Regions from separate parts of the Agromyces sp. NPDC058110 genome, predicted to be linked through region 1. Evidence: riboswitches for the same ligand, from Rfam matches in the RefSeq annotation. Region 1 holds a riboswitch; the other holds the start of a gene.
The links. Region 1 has a riboswitch for thiamine pyrophosphate ahead of ACFVS8_RS03255 (ECF transporter S component). Riboswitches for the same ligand answer to the same signal wherever they lie in the genome.
Positions count from the first base shown of each region.

Region 2: another riboswitch for thiamine pyrophosphate. It lies ahead of ACFVS8_RS13540 (MFS transporter); the one in region 1 lies ahead of ACFVS8_RS03255 (ECF transporter S component).

Region 1 is NZ_JBHVTI010000001.1:665,831-671,208, reverse strand. Features, by position in the region: gene gatB (Asp-tRNA(Asn)/Glu-tRNA(Gln) amidotransferase subunit GatB) at 1-604, shown strand, start outside; gene ACFVS8_RS03270 (hypothetical protein) at 875-1,384, shown strand; gene ACFVS8_RS03265 (DNA polymerase IV) at 1,453-2,793, shown strand; gene ACFVS8_RS03260 (hypothetical protein) at 2,824-3,168, shown strand; TPP riboswitch at 3,194-3,304, shown strand; gene ACFVS8_RS03255 (ECF transporter S component) at 3,340-3,987, shown strand; gene ACFVS8_RS03250 (ABC transporter ATP-binding protein) at 4,078-5,378, shown strand, end outside.
Region 2 is NZ_JBHVTI010000005.1:169,295-174,672, reverse strand. Features, by position in the region: gene ACFVS8_RS13565 (ClpP family protease) at 133-816, shown strand; gene ACFVS8_RS13560 (ClpP family protease) at 813-1,421, shown strand; gene ACFVS8_RS13555 (helix-turn-helix domain-containing protein) at 1,456-1,872, opposite strand; gene ACFVS8_RS13550 (DMT family transporter) at 1,929-2,885, opposite strand; gene ACFVS8_RS13545 (hypothetical protein) at 2,936-3,322, shown strand; TPP riboswitch at 3,413-3,520, shown strand; gene ACFVS8_RS13540 (MFS transporter) at 3,514-4,908, shown strand; gene gap (type I glyceraldehyde-3-phosphate dehydrogenase) at 4,963-5,378, opposite strand, start outside.

The sequences.
Region 1 (5,378 bases):
CGACCTGGTGCCCGTGGTGCCATCGGCCGAGCTCGTCGAGTCGCTCAGGGCTGCGCTGCCCGAGGCGCCCGCCGCACGCCGGCGCCGTCTGAAGGCCGACTGGGGCTTCGCCGACATCGAGTTCCAGGGTGTCGTGAACGCGGGCCTCCTGGCCGAGGTCGAGGCGACCATCGCCGCCGGTGCGTCGCCCGCGTCGGCTCGCAAGTGGTGGACCGGCGAACTGCTCCGCATCGCGAACGCGGCGGGCAAGGAGCCCGCCGAGCTGGTCGAGCCCGCCGCGGTCGCCGAGCTGCAGCAGCTGGTCGACGCCGGCACGCTCACCGACAAGCTCGCGCGCCAGGTGCTCGAGGGCATGGTCGCCGGCGAGGGCTCGCCCCAGCAGATCGTCGACGCGCGCGGCCTTGCGGTCGTCTCCGACGACGGTGCGCTCATCGCGGCCATCGACCAGGCGCTCGCCTCGCAGCCCGACGTGCTCGAGAAGATCCGCGACGGCAAGGTGCAGGCTGCAGGAGCGGTCATCGGCGCGGTCATGAAGGCCATGCAGGGCAAGGCCGACGCCGCGCGCGTGCGCGAACTCGTGCTGGAGCGGGCGACCGCCGAGTAGGTCGGGCCTTCCGCAACGGCATCCACGGGCGGCGCATCGACGAGGGTCGGTGCGCCGCCCGTGGTCGTCGGGTGCCCTGGCGGGGCATTCGAGGCGCCGGCACCTCCCAGCGTGTTCAAGGTCGCTCGGCCTAGGCTGGTGCTCCCCGGAACGAGAGGCGCGGACATCATGGGCTTTCTGGATCGACTGTTCGGCACATCCCAGCCCGGCCCCGCCCGGCCCGTCCCGCCGGCCCCACCGGCGCGGGCGCTGACCGACGACGAGCGCGCCGTGGAGCGCTACCGCTACCTCCTCCGTACCGCGCCGCCCGAGTCGATCGAGGCCGTGCACGCCGAGGCGTTCGCCAAGCTCACCCCCGAGCAGCGTGCGCAGGTGTTCCGTGCACTCTCCCAAGAGGCTCCGCTGGGTGAGCGCGTCGATTCCGACGAGCCGTCGGCGCTGGCGCGCGCCGCGACCCGGGCCGAACTGCGCTCGCCCGGCACGATGGAGCGCACGTTCCGTGCGACGGATGCCGCGGGCGGTCGTCCCGGCGCAGGCGCGCCCTCGTTCGGCTCGATGGTCGGCAGTTCGATGCTCGGCACCGTGGCGGGCGTCGTGGTCGGATCGATGATCGCCCAGGCGTTCCTGCCCGGGCCCGACTTCGGCGGCGACCTCGCGGGCGACGCGGGTTCGGGCGCGACCGACGCCGCGGGCTCGACCGAGGCGTCGGGTACCGACGGCTTCGGGGGCGACCTCGGGGGCGACTTCGGCGTCGACTTCGGTGGCGACTTCGGATTCTGACGAACGTCACCAGGAGCCGGAACCGCGATGACGATTCGCATGACCGTGGCTGCGGGTAGGGTCGCACCGTGAGCAAGCAGGACGGCTCGTCGAGGCAGGTCACCACCGGGCCGGTCGACGATTCGGCGACCCCGATCCTGCACGTCGACATGGACGCCTTCTTCGTCTCGGTCGAACTGCTGTCGCGCCCCGAGCTCCGCGGCAAGCCCGTGCTGGTCGGCGGCACGGCCGGTCGCGGCGTCGTCGCGGCCGCGAGTTACGAAGCACGCAGGTACGGCGTCAATTCGGCCATGCCGATGTCGGTCGCCCTGCAGCGTTGCCCGAACGCGATCGTGCTGCCTGGCGATTACCCGTCGTACTCGAGCTACTCCAAGCGCGTGATGGAGATCTTCGGCGACATCACGCCGCTCGTCGAGCCGCTCTCGATCGACGAGGCGTTCCTCGACGTGTCGGGGGCGCGTCGTCTGCACGGATCACCGGCCGAGATCGCGTGGTCCATCCGCGAGCGCGTGCAGGCCGAGACCGGCCTCACCTGCTCAATCGGCGTCGCGGCCACGAAGTACGTCGCGAAGGTCGCATCCGGTCGGGCCAAGCCCGACGGCATGCTCGTCGTGCCGGCCACAGAGACGGTTGCGTTCCTGCACCCGCTTCCGGTCTCGGCGCTCTGGGGCGTCGGCCGGGTCACCGAAGAGTCGCTGCAGCGACTCGGGCTGCGCACGGTCGGCGACGTGGCCTCGATGCCGCCCGAGGCGCTCGAGCGCGCGGTCGGGCCCGCCCTCGCGACGAGGCTCGCGCAGCTCGCGCGTGGCGAAGATCCCCGGGCGGTGCACACCGCGCGGGTCGAGAAGAGCATCGGGCACGAGCAGACGTTCGGGCACGACCTCGTCGACCCGGTCGAGATCCGGCGCGAGCTGCTCCAGCTCTCGGGCAACGTGGCCGTCCGCCTGCGCAAGGCCGGTCTGGTCGCGCGCACGGTCTCGCTCAAGCTGAGGTACGGCGACTTCCGCACCCTGACGCGCTCGCGCACGCTCGCCGAGCCGACCGATGTCGCACGGCGCATCTACGACGAGGCATCCGACGCGCTGGTCGGACTCGTCGGCGACGGCCAACGGGTGAGGCTCATCGGCGTTCGCGCCGAGAACCTGCGCGAGTCGGGGTCGGGAGCGATGCTCTGGGACCCAGACGAAGAATGGCGCGACGCCGAACGCACGATCGACGAGGTCGCGGCGAAGTTCGGCCGGGGTGCAGTGCGGCCCGCCTCGCTCGTGCACCGCGAGCGGCGATCGCCCCGCGGGGCCGATGCCCAGCGTGGCGCCGCCGATCGGTCGGAGCCTCGCGATCGGCAGCGCACGGGGTCGGGCGAGGGAGACGCCCCGTTCGACCCGACCGCAGCGGGCTGGGGCTGGTAGCGCGCACGCCGCACGGGTAGCGTGGCCGTCATGGCTGAACTCGTACTGGACCTGGCGGAACGCGTCGCAGGCGTCGGGGTGAAGACCGCGTACGGCGACAAGATCGAGATCGACGGCGTCGAGGTGGTGCCCGTCGCCCTCGGGTACTACGGGTTCGGCGGCGGAACGGGCAGCGGCGACGCGACGTCGAACTTCACCGGCAGCGGAAGCGGCGGCGGGGGCGGCGGACTCTCGGTGCCGCTCGGCGCCTACGTGGGCGAGGGCGGCCGCGTGAAGTTCGAGGCGAACCTGATCGGGCTCGTGCTGGTCGCGACGCCGTTCGTCTTCGTCGTCGGCCACGCCCTCAAATCGGTGATCCGCGCCCTCAAGCGCTGAGCGGTCGCGCCGGCGTGTACGCTGGTGCACGAACACGGGAGTCCGGTGAGCCGGGCTGAGAGGAAGGTTCTCAACCTTCGACCGTCGAACCTGATCTGGATCATGCCAGCGCAGGGAGGCATTCACATCTCAACATCCCGTGCCGCTTTCCTCGATCGAAAGGGCACGCCAGTGCACAACACGTCCACCGAATCCGCCGCGACCGCCGCGGCATCCGGAACCACCGTCACGACCTCGCCGCGCCTGCGCTGGCGGGTTGTCGACATCGTCGTCGCGAGCGTCATCGGCGTGGCCGTCGGCGTCGTCTTCTGGGCGTGGGGGGTGGTGTGGGGGCCGATCTCGGCGCCGATCGAAGCGTTGCTCCCCGGTCTCCAAGCGGCCCCGGCCGCGCTCTGGGTCATCGCCGGCGTGCTCGGCGGCCTCGTCATCCGCAAGCCCGGCGCCGCGCTCTACACCGAGCTCGTCGCGGCCGTCGTCTCCGCGCTCATCGGCAGCCAGTGGGGTGGCCTGCTCACGATCGAGTCCGGCCTCGTGCAGGGCCTCGGCGCGGAACTCGTCTTCGCGATCTTCCTGTACCGCAACTGGCGGTTCCCCGTCGCGCTGCTCGCCGGCGCCGGCGCCGGACTCGCGATGGCGATCAACGATCTCGTGCTGTACTACGCGGGCGCGGCTCCCGCGTTCGCGACGATCTACACGGTCTCCGCGGTCGTGGGCGGTGCGCTCATCGCCGGCGGACTCTCGTGGCTCGCCGTGCGCGGGCTCGCCCGTGCCGGGGCACTCGACCGCTTCGCGGCCGGGCGCGAGCTCCGGGAGGTCTGAGCCGTCGTGCCCGGCGAGACATCATCGCCCGCCGCATCGGTCAGAGCGCGCGGCTGGGGGTGGCGCCACGGCGGTCGGCGTGCCCCCGCCGTGCGCGGCCTCGACCTCGATATCGCGCCCGGCGACCGCGTGCTGCTGCTCGGTGCCTCCGGCGCGGGCAAGTCCACCTTCCTCCACGGCCTGGCCGGCGTGCTCGGCGGCGACGACGACGGCGAGACGCTCGGCGAGCTGCTCGTCGACGGCCGCCACCCGGCCGCGGCTCGCGGCCGATCGGGGCTCGTGCTGCAGGACCCCGACTCGCAGATCGTGATGGCGCGCCTCGGCGACGACGTCGCGTTCGGACTCGAGAACCTCGGAGTCGCGCGCGAGCACATCTGGGCCCGTGTGCGCGCAGCCCTCGACGCCGTCGGACTGGGCCTGCCGCTCGACCACGCGACCGCAGAGCTCTCCGGCGGGCAGCGTCAGCGACTCGCGCTCGCGGGCGTGCTGGCCATGCGCCCCGGCCTGATCCTGCTCGACGAGCCGACCGCGAACCTCGACCCAGACGGGGTGCGCGAGGTCCGCGACGCCGTCGCCGCCGTCGCCGACTCGACCGGCGCCACGCTCGTGGTCGTCGAGCACCGCGTCGCGACCTGGCTGCCCGTCGTCGATCGCGTCGTGGTGCTCGATGCCGCGGGCGGCGTGCTCGCCGACGGACGCCCCGACGCGGTGCTCGCCGAGCGCGCCGACGAGCTCCGCGCGGCCGGCGTCTGGCTGCCCGACGAGGTGCCGTGGCGTGCACCGGAGCCGCTGGCCGGCCACCGGCATCCGCTGCTCGAGGCCGCGGGGCTCGACATCGCGCGCACCCCCGACGTGCCGGTGCAACGCGCGATCGACGTGCGGGTCGACGCCGGGCGGGTGCTCGCGATCTCGGGTCCGAACGGCGTCGGCAAGTCGACGCTCGCCCTCACGCTCGCGGGCCTGCTCCCACCGATCGGCGGGGCGCTCGCGGCGACCGAGCGGCTCGCGCAGGGTCTTCGCCGCGAACCGTCGCGGTGGCGCTCCCGCGACCTCCTCCGGCGCATCGGCACGGTGTTCCAGAGCCCGGAGCACCAGTTCCTCACCGGCTCCGTCCGCGCCGAGCTCGAAGTCGGACCGCGTGCGCTGAAGCTCGGGGAACGCGAACGCCGCGATCGCGTCGACGAGCTCCTCGCGTCGCTCCGCCTCGAGCACCTCGCCGGCGCGAACCCGTTCACGCTGAGCGGCGGCGAGAAGCGACGCCTGTCGGTGGCGACCGCGATCGCCACCCGGCCCCGCCTGCTCGTGCTCGACGAACCCACGTTCGGCCAAGACGCGACGACCTGGCGCGAGCTCGCGAAACTGCTCGTCGCACTCCGCGACGACGGGGTCGG
Region 2 (5,378 bases), on a different contig from region 1:
CCGGTTCCGCCCGCCGCGCGAACCCGCCAGAGCAGGTTGCACCGATGCGGACCGAAGGGCGTTCAGCCGACGGCAGCACTGCCCACGGCGGAAACGCTCGCCCGCGGCATCCGATCGGCGCACGCTGGGGGCATGAGCGAAGACACCCCGGCCCCGCTGCATCCGATCGATGCGGACCTCTCGACCCTGCTGTTCCGCCAGCGCGTCGTCGTGCTCGGCACCGAGCTCGACCAGAACCTCGGCAACCGGCTCACGAGCCAGTTGCTGCTGCTCTCGGCCGAGGACCCCGAGCGCGACATCGCCTTCTGGATCAACTCCCCCGGCGGCTCGGTGACCGCCATGCTCGCGATCATGGACGTGATGAAGGCGATCCCGAACGACGTCGCGACCGTCGCGATCGGCATGGCCGCGAGCGCCGGCCAGTTCCTGCTCTCGGCCGGCACGCCGGGCAAGCGGGTCGCACTGCCGCACGCGCGCATCCTCATGCACCAGGGCTCGGCGGGCATCGGCGGCACCGCGGTCGACGTCGAGCTGCAGGCCGACGACCTCCGCGAGACGCGCGACACCATGCTCGGCCTGCTCGCCGAGCACACGGGCCAGCCGCTCGAGCGCATCACCGAGGACTCGCTGCGCGACCGCTGGGTCTCGGCGACCGACGCGGTCGCGTACGGCTTCATCGACCGGGTCGTGCACGACGCGATCGACATCTACCCCGGCGCGCGCGGGCGCATGCTCGGCCCCGGCTTCCAGACGGATGCCGCGAGCCACCGCCTCGCCGACCCCGCCGCCGCTGCCGCACAGGAGGCACTCGCATGAGCAGCTACACCATTCCCTACGTGACCGAACGGCGCGGCAACGCCGAGCGCACGGTCGACGTGTACAGCCGCCTGCTCGGCGAGCGCATCATCACGCTCGGCACCGAGATCGACGACGGCGTCGCGAACGTGCTGATCGCCCAGCTGCTGCACCTCGAGGCCGAGAGCCAGGAGTCGCCCGTGCACCTCTACCTCAACTCGCCCGGAGGCTCGCCGCAGGCGGCGCTCGCGGTCTACGACACCATGCAGCACATCCGCCCGCCGGTCGCGACGACGTGCGTCGGCCAGGCCGGCGGCCCCGTCGCGGTGCTGCTGGCCGGCGGGGCGCCGGGCATGCGCGGCATGCTGCGACACGGGCGGGCCGTGCTGCACCAGCCGTCGACGCAGGGTCGCGGCTCGATCCCCGACCTCATCATCCACGCCGACGAGGTGCTGCGCGTGCGCGGCGAGCTCGAGCAGGTGCTCGCGCACGACACCGGGCGCACGCCGGAGCAGGTGCGGCACGATACCGATCGCGAGCTGATCCTCGACGCCCCCGCGGCCGTCGAGTACGGGCTCGTCGACCGCGTCGTCGCGGCGCAGCGCGTGCCGGTGCTCGAGCGCTGACGGGCTGTCGCAGGCGGGCCCGCGCAGGCGGGGGCTACGCCGCGAGCACGACGGCGTGCGTCGACCCGGCGACGGGGGCCGAGGTCTGCACGCCGAACCGCCGGTCGCCCGCCGTGAGGTCGAGCACCACGAGCGGGCGCGGCGACCGGCGGGCCTCGTCGGGCGCGAGCTCGTCGGCGACGCCGGCGGCGATGTCGAGGAGCGTCAGCCCGAGCGCCTCGGCCACGGCGGCGAGGATCTCGCTCGAGGGTTCCTTGCGGCCCCGCTCGATCTCGGAGAGGTACTGGGTCGACACGTCGGCCGCGCCGGCCACGTCGGCGAGGATCCGCTGCTGCTCGAGTCGTTCGCGACGCAGGAACGCCCCGAGCGCTTCGCGCCAGAGCGGCGTGCGCTCGCGTTCGGCGCCGCGCCGCGTCATCCGCTCGGTCGTCTGCAGCAGGCTCGCGTCCATGTCGCGAGGCTACCCAGCGGTCGCCCGGATGTCGCGCGGATCCGCTGAGAGCAGAATCACCCGTCTGCCTGCCGGTCGGACGCCGGTTCGGGCGGTTCCGCCAGGTCGGTCGACGCCGCCGACACGCCCTCGGGCCCCGGTGCCGGGTCGGGCTCGCGTCGATGCCGCGTGACGAGGTACGACCCCGCCAGCACGAGCACGAAGCCGACCACGGTCCAGACCGTGATGCGCTCGCCGAGCACGAGCACGCCGGCGGCGATCGCGACGGCCGGATTGACGTACGTGATGGCGGTGGCCTTGACCGGCCCGATCTCGCCGATGAGGGCGACCATCAGGATGAACGCGAGCGCGCTGCAGACGACGGCGAGCACGACGATCGAGACCACGACCTCGGTCGACGGCCAGGCCGTGGGCCACGCGGAGGTCGCGAACACGACCGGGACGTAGATGACGGCCGCCGCGGCGAGCGAGATCGCGACCACGCCGATGCCGGGCAGGTCGGGCATCCACCGGGCGAGGATCGCCGGGCCGAGCGCGTAGCCGACGACCACGACCGCCATCTCGGCGACCGCCCCGAGGTCGGAGCCCGCGACGTCGAGGCCCACGAGCGCGGCGACGCCGAGCATGCCGACGGCGATGCCGAGCCAGTTCGAGCCGGAGAGGCGTTCGGGGCGGCCCATGATGAACGCGATGCCGACGCCGGCGAGCGGAACGGCGGCGAGCAGCAGTCCGGCGGTCGAGCTGGGCAGGTGCTGCTCGGCCGAGCTCAGGAAGTACCACGGCAGCACGATCTCGACGAGGGTGTAGGCGAGCATCGGCTTCCAGCGCCGCACGACCGCGAGCACCTCGTGCCGGAACAGGGCGAGCGGCAGCAGCAGCACGGCCGCCAGGCCCGACCGCCCGAGCACGACCATCGCCGGCTCGAGCTCGCTCACCGCGATCTTGATGAACAGGTACGGGATGCCCCACGCGATGCCGAGCGCGGCGAAGAGGAAGAAGCCACGGCGCGTCACCGGGTCAGTCTGGCGCATTCCGCCGACATCGGCATGGTGGAATCGAGGGGATGATCCCCTACGAGCACACCGCAGGCGTCGGATGGGCGCGCTTCTTCGCGTGGGTCGGGCTCGTGCTCGGCGCAGCCTCGCTGATCGTGGCGTTCACCGTTCCGCTCGCCGCGGAGTTCGGGCGCGTCGCCGGAGTCGCCTTCTTCGGCGGCTTCGCGGTGTGGTTCGCGCTCATGGGCGCGCAGCGGTTCCGCGACGCGGAACAGCCCCGGTCATGGGTCGCCACGACCGGGCTCGTGCTCGGCGTCACGACGTTCGCGATCATGGCCTACGCGATGGTCGCGCTCATCGTCGCGTTCGAGACCGGGGTCGTGCTGCCGATGGCACCGAACTGGATCGCGGGAACGCCCGGCCCCGGCGTGTTCGTGCCGAGCGTCGACGTCTGATCCGAGCACCGAGGTCGGCCACGCGGCATCCGCTCGTCGTCATGTCCTGACGTACGGAACGGCGATCGGTGCCGCGTGGCTATGCTGGCGGGCAGTGACACGGGGTGCCGCACCTGCCCGACCGGGCCCGCGGCTGAGATCACACCCGTCGAACCTGATCTAGTTCGGACTAGCGAAGGGATGTCGCGATGATGGATCGCGCCCGAATCGACCATGCCCACCCGCCGGTGCAGACCGGCCCGGCCGACGCGGAGGCGCTGCAACCCGCCGTGCGGGCCCGAGCGAGACGCGCGGTCGCCGCCGCCTCGATCGGCACCGCACTCGAGTGGTACGACTTCTTCCTGTACGGCACGGCGGCCGCGCTCGTGTTCCCCGCGGTGTTCTTCCCCGCCGAGGACGCCGCGACGGGCGTGCTGCTCTCGTTCGCCGTGTTCGCGACGGGGTTCCTCGCCAGGCCGCTCGGCGGTCTCGTGTCGGGATACCTCGGCGACCGGTTCGGCCGCAGGCCGGTGCTGCTCGGCACGCTCGTGGTGATGGGCGTCGCGTCGACGCTCATCGGCCTGCTCCCGACCTACGCGCAGGTCGGCGTCGTCGCCCCGCTGCTGCTCGTGCTGCTGCGCCTCGTGCAGGGCGCCGCGACCGGCGGCGAGTGGGGCGGTGCGGCGCTGCTCGCGGTCGAGGCCGCACCCGGCGGCGCGGGGCGACGCGGCGGGCTCGTGCAGAGCTCGCTCTACGCGGGCCTCATCGTCGGCAACCTCGCGTTCACGGTGCTCACGGCGGTGCTCGCCGAAGACGCGTTCCTCGCGTGGGGCTGGCGCGTGCCGTTCCTCGTCAGCATCGTGCTCGTCGCGGTGGGCGTGGTGCTGCGCCGACGGGTCGAGGAGTCGCCCGAGTTCATGGCCCTCCTCGAGGAGCGCCGCACCACGCGGCATCCGCTCGTCTCGGTGCTGCGGAGCGCGCCGCGCAACGTGCTCGCGGTGTTCCTCGTGCGGGCGGGGCAGAACACGACGTTCTACGTCGTCTCGGTGTTCTGCCTGAGCTATGCGGCGACGACGCTCGGCTTCGAGCGGTGGGTGACGCTCACGGCCCTGCTCGCGGGCGCGGCCTTCGCGGTCGTGCTGTGCCCGTGGTGGGGTACGGTCGGCGAGCGCATCGGGCCCGCCCGGCTCACGATCGCGGCCCTCGTCGGGCTCGCGGTGCTGGCCGTGCCGCTCTTCCTGGCGCTCGGCAGCGGATCGGCCGCGCTCGTCATCGGCGCCGTCGCGCTCGCGATCGGCGTCGTGAACTCGGCGGCCGACGGCGTGCAGCCGGTCTGGTTCGCCTCGCTCTTCGAGCCCGGCGTGCGCTACTCGGGCCTCACGATCGGTCGCGAGGCGGGCGCGATCGTCGGCGGCGGGCTCGCGCCACTGCTCGCCGCTGCGCTCGTGGCGGCGACCGGGCACTGGTGGCCCGTCGCGGCGCTCATGGTCGTCGCGGCGGCGCTCGCGATCGCGGGTGCGGCGCTCGCCCGGCCCGTCGCCGGGACGGATCCCGCGGGCTCGCGCGTGCCGGCCGCGGCGTCCGGATCGGTCCTGCCGAGCGCATGACATGCCGAAGGGCCCTCCGCGTCGACGGAGGGCCCTTCGGAGTTCAGCGCGAGGTCAGCCCGCGAGCAGCGTCAGCGAGTCGATGACGCGGTTCGAGAAGCCCCACTCGTTGTCGTACCAGGAGACGACCTTGATGTGTTTGCCGTCGACGCGGGTGAGCTCCGAGTCGAAGATCGACGAGTGCGGGTTGCCGACGATGTCGCTCGAGACGAGCGGCTCCTCGGAGTACTCGAGCACGCCCGCGAGGGGGCCCTCGGCGGCGGCCTTGTACGCGGCGAGCACCTCGTCGCGCGTGACCTCCTTCGAGACGGTCGCGTTGAGCTCGACGATCGAGCCGACGGGGATCGGCACGCGCATGGCGTCGCCGTTCAGCTTGCCGTCGAGGTTCGGGAGCACGAGGCCGATGGCCTTCGCGGCGCCGGTCGACGAGGGCACGATGTTCTCGGCGGCCGCGCGTGCACGACGCGGGT